DNA from 3 places in the Variovorax sp. MPBD4-3 genome. Region 3 is predicted to be linked to each of the others. Evidence: predicted binding sites of a transcription regulator. Region 3 holds the regulator's gene; each other region holds the start of a gene.

Region 1 (3,270 bases), on a different contig from region 3:
GCTTGCCGCATCGCCGGGGCTTTGCATGCGCAGCGAGGCGGGCACCACGGGCGGCGTGCCGAAGGTGTAGGGCACGTCACCGAGGCCGGCGGCACCGGCGGCGGCACCAGCACCGGCGGCGGCTGCGCCCGCGGTGTAGCGCGCGCGGTAATCGGCCGCGCTCGGCAGTGCGCCGCGCGGCGCGGTCGGGTCGCGCTCGATCAGGTAGGGGTAGTCGCCCTTGCTGGCCCAAGGCTGGGAGTCGAGCGGCAGGCGGTAGCCCATCGGCGAGTCGCCGGGAATCAGGTAGAGCCGGTCGTCGCGCAGGAACCAGGGGCCGGTCTTCCAGGCCGGGCCCGCCAGCGCGGGAGCGTCGCTGTTCGCATTGCCGGGCTCGATGGGCAGCATGTAGCCGATCACCGCGTCGAGCTTCTGCGTGAACACGCGGCGCAGGCGAACGCGTTCGAGTTCGTCGTCGAGCTTCGAGTCGAAGGGGTCGACATTCACCGGCAGGCGGCGTTCGCGCCAGAGGTAGTAGTAGATGTCTTCGTAGCCGGGCTGGATGTAGCGCTCGGTCAGGCCGAGCTTGTGCGCCAGCACGGTGGTGAACCGGCGTGCGTCTTCGCTGGTGTAGTGGGTGGGAAAGCGTTCGTCCGCGAACAGCTCGGGGTCGTGCCACAGCGTCTGGCCGTCGGCGCGCCAGAAGATCGACAGCGCCCAGCGCGGCAGCTGCTCGCCCGGATACCACTTGCCCTGGCCGAAGTGCAGGAAGCCGCCCTTGCCGTACTCGGCGCGCAGCTTGTGCACGAGCTCGGTCGCGTAGCCGCGCTTGGTGGGGCCGAGGGCGTCGGTGTTCCACTCGGGCGCGTCGCGGTCGCTGGTGGCCACGTAGGTCGGCTCGCCGCCCATGGTGAGGCGCACGTCGCCGGCCTTCAGGCGCGCATCGACCGCGTCGCCGAGGGTCAGCACCTCGGCCCATTGCTCTTCGGTGTAGGGCTTGGTGACGCGCGGCGATTCGTAGATGCGCGTGACCTTCATCTCATGGCCGAACTCGACCTCGGATTCGTCCACGCCGCCCTCGATGGGCGCGGCGCTCGATGGCGTGGGCGTGCAGGCCAGCGGAATGTGGCCTTCGCCGGCCAAGAGGCCCGAAGTGGCGTCGAGGCCGATCCAGCCCGCGCCCGGCAGGAACACCTCGCACCAGGCGTGCAGGTCGGTGAAGTCGACCGTGGTGCCGCTCGGGCCGTCGAGCGCCTTCACGTCGGGGGTGAGCTGGATCAGGTAACCCGAGACGAAGCGCGCGGCCAGTCCGCAGTGGCGCAGCAGTTGAACCAGCAGCCAGCCCGAGTCGCGGCAGGAGCCGCTGCCGTTGGCCAGCGTTTCTTCCGGCGTCTGCACGCCGGGCTCCATGCGGATCAGGTAGTTGACGTCTTTCTGCACCTGCTGGTTGATGCCGACCAGGAAGTCGATGGTGCGCTGTTCCTTGCGCTCGACCTTGTCGAGGTAGGCCTCCAGCAGCGGCGTGACCGGGTCGGCCACGAGGTAGGGCGCGAGCTCCTCGGCCTGCGAGGCCGTGTACTTGAAGGGGAAGTTCTCCGCCTGCGGCTCGAGGAAGAAGTCGAAGGGGTTGTAGACCGCCATTTCGACCACGAGGTCGACAGTGACCTTGAACTCGCGTGTCTTCTCGGGAAACACGAGCCGCGCCTGGTAGTTGGCGAACGGGTCCTGCATCCAGTTGACGAAGTGCTCCGCGGGTTCGACCCGCAGCGAATACGAGATGACGTTGCTGCGGCAATGCGGCGCGGGACGCAAGCGCACGACCTGAGGGCCCAACTGCACCAGGCGGTCGTATTTGTAATGGGTGACGTGGTGTAGAGCGGCGTGGATAGACATGCGTTTTTGTGTGCAGTACTGGCAGATTGCATCGGAAAGATGTCTCTGGTGAGACGCATACTAGCCGAGATGCTTAGCAATTAACGCGCCACTGAGCGTGAGTCGGGGAGGGTTTGCATCATGTGTACGGACGTTCTTTCATGACGCGATTTCACGCGTCGGGCAATGCCGTGGGCGGGTCGCGAGGCTTCGCCGCATTGGGCGGATCGCTGCTGGGCGCGGCCCTGCAATTGCAGCAGCCGTCGCTCTGGCCCGCATGGGTCTATGCCGTCTTGCTGCTGGCGGCCGTGGCGGGTCTCGGGCGATGGCGCCGGCCTTTTTTCATCGAACGGCGCCTGCCGGCCATGGTGCTCGCACTGCTTTGCGGAGCCATGGCCGGGGCGGGGCTGGCGGGCTGGCGCGCGGTGGTCTACGCGGGCGGCGCGCTGGCACCGGCGCTCGAAGGGCGCGACCTTGTGGTCACGGGCGTGATCGCGGAGATGCCGCAACGCAACGAAGCCGGGACGCGGTTTCGGCTCGATGTGGAGTCCGCGCGCTGGGCCGATGCGTCCGTCGGCGAGCCATTGGTGGTTCCAGGCCATGTCTCCCTCGGCTGGTATGCGGAGAACACGGGGCTGTGGGGGCGCTCATCCGCCGGCAAGGCCGCGTCCGCGAGCCCGGTCGCTTCCGTGCACGCCGGCGAGCGATGGCAGCTTGCCGTGCGCCTCAAGGCGCCGCACGGCAACGTCAATCCCTTCGGCTTCGACGGCGAGCTGTGGGCCTGGGAGCAGGGCATCCAGGCCAATGGCTATGTGCGCACCGGTGCGAGAGATGCCGCGCCGAAGCGCATCGCCGTCACCTGGCGGCATCCGGTCGAGCGTGCGCGCGAAGCCGTGCGCGACGCGATCTTCGAGCGCGTGCCCGACCGCGCGCGGGCCGGCGTGATCGCGGCGCTGGTCACGGGCGACCAGCAGGCCATCGACCGCGCGGGCTGGGATGTGTTCCGTGCCACCGGCGTGGCGCATCTCATGTCGATCTCGGGCCTCCACGTCACGATGTTCGCGTGGCTGGCGGCCCATGTCGTTGGCTGGCTGTGGCGGCGCTGCCCGCGCCTGATGCTGGGCCTGCCCGCGCAGCAGGCCGCGCTGGTCGGCGGCGTGTTGCTGGCGGGGCTCTATGCGCTCTTCAGCGGCTGGGGCGTGCCGTCGCAGCGCACGGTGTGGATGCTCGCGACGGTCGCCACGCTGCGGCTCACCGGGCGGCGCTGGCCCTGGCCGCATGTGTGGCTGCTGACCGCGGCGGTGGTGGTGGCGCTCGACCCATGGGCGCTCATGCAGGCCGGCTTCTGGCTCAGCTTCGTGGCGGTGGGCGTGCTGTTCGCCACCGATGCGTCGGTGCCCGGCGAGCCGCGCGCGCGGG
Region 2 (3,270 bases), on a different contig from region 3:
GGGGCGCGTCTAGCAGTTGCTGCGCCGACACCGCGGGCACCTCGATGTGCAGGTCGATGCGGTCGAGCAGCGGGCCGCTGAGCTTGCCCTGGTAGCGCGAGATCTGGTCGGGCGTGCAGCGGCAGGCTTTTGAGGAACCCAGGTAGCCGCAAGGGCAGGGGTTCATCGCGGCGATCAACTGGAATCTGGCCGGGAATTCGGCACTCCGGGCGGCGCGGGCAATGGTGATGGTGCCGGTTTCCAGCGGCTCCCGCAGCGCCTCCAGCGCCGAGCGGGCGAATTCCGGAAACTCGTCCAGGAAGAGAACGCCGTGGTGCGCGCGCGAGATCTCTCCGGGCCGGGGCGGAGAACCGCCACCTACGAGTGCCACCGCGCTGGACGTGTGATGCGGCGCAGACGTGGGCCGGAGCATCCAGCGCTCCGTCGCGAAGCGGCCGCCCAGGCTGGCCACCGCCGCGCTCTCGAGCGCCTCCTCGATGCTCATGGCCGGCAGCAGCCCCGCGAAGCGCTGCGCGAGCATCGACTTGCCCGATCCCGGCTCGCCCATCATCAGCAGGCTGTGGCCGCCGGCCGCGGCGATTTCCAGCGCGCGTTTGGCGCCCGCGTGCCCCTTGACGTCGGCCAGGTCGGCGTAGCGCGGTGCGCTGGCGCCGGGCGCCGCACGGATCCGCGCCCAGCCGTCGGGCGGCGGATCGGGCCATTGCGAGGCGGCCTCGGTGTCGACCACGAACTGCCGCACCACATCCAGCAGATGCCGTGCGCCATAGACCTCGCCGTCGGGCACCAGGGCGGCCTCGTGCGCACTGTCCAGGGGCAGCACCAGCCGCGTCGCCACGCCGCGCGTGTGCAGGGCCAGCGCCATGGCCAGGGCGCCGCGCACCGGCCTCAGCTCGCCCGAGAGCGACAGTTCGCCCGCGAACTCGTGTCCGGCCAGCCTGGCGCCGTCGATCTGCCCGCTGGCCGCGAGGATGCCCAGCGCGATGGGCAGGTCGAAGCGCCCGGAGTCCTTGGGCAGGTCCGCGGGGGCCAGGTTCACCACTATCTTCTTGTTGTTGGGGTATTCGAGCCCCGCGTTCTGGATGGCCGAGCGCACGCGTTCGCGGGCTTCCTTGACCTCGGTTTCCGCCAGGCCGACCAGCGTGAAGCTGGGCAGGCCGTTGGCCAGATGCACCTCGACCGTGACACTGGCCGCTTCCAGCCCCAGCAAGGCTCGGCCCTGCACCAAAGACAAACTCATTTCTCTCCCTGTCCCCAAGATGGTGCGTCCATCTGTGGTGTGTCCGCGGTGGTGCGAACCTGTTGAAAGCCGCAACCGCTCGAAACAAGCGTTGTAACGATTTCGCTCACAACACGACGCGGGCGAGTCGCATGGGGCACAGGTATTTGTGCAGTTTGGCACGCTCCCTGCTTTGAGCCTCTCAGGTCCAACAACACACTTGCGAGGAGTTTCCCGATGACGCACCGTACCGCCGCCAAGGCGATGATCGTTCTGGCCGCTGCATTGACCGCTTCGGGCGCAGCCCTGGCCCAGGCGACGACCGATGCCCCGGCCGCCGCGCCCGCCCCGGATTTCACGGGCAACGTCTCGCTGACCACGAACTACAAGTTCCGCGGCCAGGACCAGGACATGATCGGCAAGAACGACTACGCCAAGACCAAGGGCTTCAAGCCCGCGATCCAGGGCGGCTTCGACTACGCCTTCGGCAGCAGCGGCTTCTACGTGGGCAACTGGAACTCCAGCGTCAACTGGCAGAAGGGCAACAGCATCGAGAGCGACATCTACGGCGGCTACAAGTTCAAGGCCGGCCCGCTCGACATGGACGTGGGTGCGCTCACCTACATCTACCCGGGCAACTCGGCGGGCAACACCACCGAGCTGTACGTCGGCGCGACCTATGCCAACGAAACCTTCGGTTCGTTCACCGCCAAGTACTCGCACACCGTGTCGAAGGACTACTTCGGCTACGCCGGCAACAAGGCCGGCTCGGGCCTGAAGGGCACCAACACCGGCTACCTGAACCTGTCGTACAGCAAGGAAATCGTGCCCAAGGTCACGCTGAAGGCGGCCGTGGGCTACACCAACATGTCCAGCGACATCCGCAGCCTGGGCTACAAGAGCTACGTGGACTACAACGTGGGCGCGAGCTACGACTTCGGCAACGGCCTGTCGCTGACCGGCTCGGTGCAGGGCGCCAACAAGAAGAGCTCGTACCTCGCGGTGTCCAACCCGGGCATCGACCTCGGCTTCGGCCCCATCGGCCAGACCACCTACTCGCCGAACAAGGCGCGCTTCATCCTCACGCTGACGAAGACGCTGTAAGCAGCAGAACAACGAGATGCGGCCCAAGCTGCCGCATCGTTTCATTTCCATCCAAAGGAGAAAACTCATGAAGCTGGTCACAGCCATCATCAAACCGTTCAAGCTCGACGAGGTGCGCGAAGCACTGTCGGCCATCGGCGTGCAGGGGATCACCGTCACCGAGGTGAAGGGCTTCGGACGCCAGAAGGGCCACACCGAGCTCTACCGCGGCGCGGAGTACGTGGTCGACTTCCTGCCCAAGGTGAAGATCGAGGCGGCCGTCTCCGACGACCTCGTGGATCGCGTGATCGAAGCCGTCGAAGGCGCCGCCCGTACCGGCAAGATCGGCGACGGCAAGATTTTTGTCTACAACCTCGAGCAGGTCGTTCGCATCCGCACCGGCGAAACGGGCCGCGAAGCCCTCTGATCGAGTCCTGGCCCGAAAGAACAACGATTATGAAAAAACTGCTTGTCTCTCTTGCGCTCGGCTTGAGCGTGCTTGCCGCCGGTACTTCCGGCTTCGCACAGACCCCGGCAGCGCCTGCTGCCGAGGCACCGGCCGCAACGGCTCCCGCAGCGGCAGCGCCCGCCGCGGCGGCTCCGGCCGATGCAGCCGCGGCACCCGCCGCAGCGGCGCCCGCGGCAGCGCCCGCCGCTGCGCCGGCTCCGAAGATCGACTCCGGCGACACCGCCTGGATGCTGACTTCGACCCTCCTCGTGATCCTGATGACCATCCCCGGCCTCGCGCTGTTCTACGGCGGCCTGGGCCGTTCGAAGAACATGCTGTCGGTGCTGATGCAGGTCTTCGTGATCTTCTCGCTCATCAGCATCCTGTGGGCCGTCTACGGCTACAGCCTGGCCTTCTCGGGTGACGGCAACTTCTTCGGAGGATTCGACAAGATCTTCATGAAGGGCATCACGCAGGAAACCTTCGGTGCGCTGACCACCATTCCCGAATACGTGTTCGTCGC
Region 3 (3,270 bases):
AGCCTCGATCTTCCGCAAGCTCACGGTGGAGGAAAACGTGCGCGCCGTGCTCGAACTGCAGCATGAGCCCGACGCGAGCGGCAAGCTCGCGCCGCTGTCCAAGCAGCACATGGAAGAGCGCCTGTCCGAACTGCTGGCCGACCTGCGCGTCGACCACCTGCGCGATTCGCCGGCGCTGGCGCTGTCGGGCGGCGAGCGCCGCCGCGTCGAGATCGCACGCGCCCTGGCCACCCAGCCGCGCTTCATCCTGCTGGACGAGCCCTTCGCCGGCATCGACCCGATCGCCGTCATCGAAATCCAGCGGATCATCAGCTTCCTGAAGGAGCGCGGCATCGGCGTGCTCATCACCGACCACAACGTGCGCGAAACGCTGGGCATCTGCGATCACGCGTTCATCATCAGCGACGGGCATGTGCTGGCACAAGGTACGCCCTCGGAGATCGTCGACAACGCCGAGGTACGCAGGGTGTACCTGGGCGAACACTTCCGCATGTAAGGAAGGGTCGGGTTCTCCACATGAAGCAAGGGCTGTCCCTTCGCGTCTCGCAGCACTTGGCGTTGACGCCCCAGCTGCAGCAGTCGATCAGGCTGCTCCAACTCTCCACGCTCGAACTGAGCCAGGAAGTGGAGCAGATGCTCGACGAGAACCCCTTCCTCGAGCGCACCGCGGAAGAAGCGGCGCGCGAGGAGTTCGGGCTCGACACCGCCGACGCGCCCGCGGCGCGCGATGACGGCAGTGACGGTGGCGACGGCGAGAGCGACTTCACCCCGCCGCCTGCCAGCACCTCCACCGTCTCGACCGAGACCAGCACCACCACCACGGCCGACTCCGACGGCCCCGCCGCCGAGATCGCCGAGCGCGAGCCCGACTGGGAAGGCGACGGCACCGTCGACATGGCGCCCGACGACAGCGAGTGGGGCAGCGACGCTCCCGCGCGCCAGAACAACCTGGGCGACGACGAGCGCGCCGACGCCACCGAACTCGCGCGCAGCCAGGAATCGCTGCAGTCGTTCCTGCACCGCCAGGCGCTGAGCCTGCGCCTGAGCGAGAACGACAGCGCCGCGCTGCGCTTCCTGATCGAGTCGCTCAACGACGACGGCTACCTCGAAGATTCCCTGCCCGCGCTGGCCTCGGGCCTGGCCGGCGACGACAACGACCAGTTCGACGACCTGGTGCACCACTTCCAGGTGGCGCTCGGCCTGCTGCAGAGCCTGGAGCCGGTGGGCGTGGGCGCGCGCGACCTCGGCGAATGCCTGAGCATCCAGCTGCGGGCGCTGGCCGCCGAGGACGACGACGAGGACGAAGAGCAGGCACAGGTCTACAAGACCGCCATCGCCATCTGCAAGCAGCCGATGGAACTGCTCGCGCGGCGCGACTTCAAGCGCCTGGCCACGCTCACCCGTAGCAGCGAAGAGCTGGTGCGCTCGGCGCTGCAGGTCATTGCGCGGCTGGAGCCCAAGCCGGGGCGCCGTTTCGTCGACGTCGAGCGCAACATCGTCATTCCCGACGTGATCGTCACCAAGACCGGACGCGGCACCAACGTCAAGTTCCGCGTCATGCTGAATCCCGAGGTCATGCCGCGCCTGCGCGTGCACGACATCTATGCCGGCGCGCTCAAGTCGCACAAGGGCGAGGGCAGCCAGGCGCTGTCGCAGCGGCTGCAGGAGGCGCGCTGGTTCATCAAGAACATCCAGCAGCGCTTCGACACCATCCTGCGCGTGAGCAACGCCATCGTCGAGCGCCAGAAGAGCTACTTCGTGCACGGCGAACTGGCCATGCGCCCGCTGGTGCTGCGCGAAATTGCCGACGAACTGGGCCTGCACGAATCCACCATCTCGCGCGTGACCACCGCCAAGTACATGGCCACGCCGTTCGGCACGGTCGAGCTGAAGTATTTCTTCGGCTCGGCGCTGGGCACCGAGACCGGCGGCAACGCGTCGAGCACGGCGGTGCGCGCGCTGATCAAGCAGTTCGTGAGCTCCGAGAGCATCAAGAAGCCGCTGTCGGACAGCCAGATCTCCGAGATGCTGAAGGAGCAGGGCATCGAGTGCGCGCGCCGCACCGTGGCCAAGTACCGCGAAGCCTTGCGCATCGCGCCCGCCAATCTGCGCAAGGCCCTGTAGAAAGCCTTCGATGAGCCGTCTCCCGATGTCGCGCTGGGGCCATTGGGTGATCGCTTTGCTGGCCGTGCTGCTGTTCAGCGGCTGCGCCACCCTGCCCGACGAGGCGCCGCGCCCGCCCACCAAGGCCATGGCCGTGTCGCCCGACACCGCGCTCGGCAAGCTCGCGATCGCGGCCCAGCCCGACCCCGACCTGAGCGGCTTTCGCCTGATGCCCGGCGGCGACTTCGCCTTCGCCACCCGCATAGAGCTCGCGCGCCGCGCCCAGCGCACGCTGGACGTGCAGTACTACCAGATCGAGAACGACGAGACCGGCCGCTACCTGCTGCGCACCCTGCGCGACGCCGCCCTGCGCGGCGTGCGCGTGCGGGTGCTCATGGACGACCTCTACACCTCGGGCGAAGACGAACTGCTGCTCGGCTTTGCCGCCACGCCGAATGTGGAGCTGCGGCTGTTCAACCCGTTCCCGGCCGGGCGCAGCAGCCTGGTCAGGCGCTTCGCGGCTTCGCTGTTCGACTTCAGCCGCGTGAACCGCCGCATGCACAACAAGCTGTTCGTCGCCGACGGCGCGATGGCGGTGGCGGGCGGGCGCAACATCGGCAACCAGTACTTCACGCGCACGGCGGGCGAGAACTTTCTCGACCTCGACACCTTCGTGACCGGCGCGCTCATTCCCCGGCTCGGCAGCCTGTTCGACCAATACTGGAACAGCACCTATGTGCGCCCCGTGCAGTCGGTGGTGGCGAGCAGCCTTTCGCGCGAGGAACTGCAGCGCCGCTTCGACGCCGCCACCGGCGCCGACACCACCCCGCCGCCGCCGCCGCCCGCGCCCAACGACCTGCTGGGCTACAGCCCGATCGCCGACGACCTGAACGCCGGCAGGCTGGGCCTGATCTGGACCCTGGCCGAGGCCTATGCCGACTCGCCCGACCGCGTGATCGGCAAGACCGCGTCGTACGGCGGCGTGCCGCTGCTGGACGTCGACAGCGTGCGCTACAACGTGGTCGAGCAGATGCGCCGCGCGCGCGCCGAGGTGACCATCGTCTCGCCCTACCTGATTCCGGGCGCCACGGGGCTCGAGGTGATGCGCGAGATCCGCGGGCGCGGCGTGAAGATCAGCGTGGTCACCAATTCGCTGGCCGCCACCGA

The links. Region 3 encodes sigma-54, which starts transcription at its own class of promoters, with help from an activator protein. Its sites were predicted from a motif close to TGGCANGNAANCTGCTTT; they were not measured.
Region 1: AC1RVW_RS26780 (transglutaminase family protein) is a predicted target of sigma-54. The motif match lies at 1,946-1,963, and genes of this name have one in related genera.
Region 2: AC1RVW_RS17785 (TorF family putative porin) is a predicted target of sigma-54. The motif match lies at 1,394-1,411, and genes of this name have one in related genera.

The regions. Positions count from the first base shown of each region.
Region 1 covers NZ_JBXASW010000070.1:6,483-9,752, forward strand. Annotated here, with positions in the region: gene AC1RVW_RS26780 (transglutaminase family protein) at 1-1,872, opposite strand, end outside; gene AC1RVW_RS26785 (DNA internalization-related competence protein ComEC/Rec2) at 2,013-3,270, shown strand, end outside.
Region 2 covers NZ_JBXASW010000029.1:50,658-53,927, reverse strand. Annotated here, with positions in the region: gene AC1RVW_RS17790 (YifB family Mg chelatase-like AAA ATPase) at 1-1,237, opposite strand, end outside; gene AC1RVW_RS17785 (TorF family putative porin) at 1,454-2,320, shown strand; gene glnK (P-II family nitrogen regulator) at 2,388-2,726, shown strand; gene AC1RVW_RS17775 (ammonium transporter) at 2,756-3,270, shown strand, end outside.
Region 3 covers NZ_JBXASW010000032.1:12,372-15,641, reverse strand. Annotated here, with positions in the region: gene lptB (LPS export ABC transporter ATP-binding protein) at 1-496, shown strand, start outside; gene AC1RVW_RS18515 (RNA polymerase factor sigma-54) at 517-2,124, shown strand; gene AC1RVW_RS18510 (phospholipase D family protein) at 2,135-3,270, shown strand, end outside.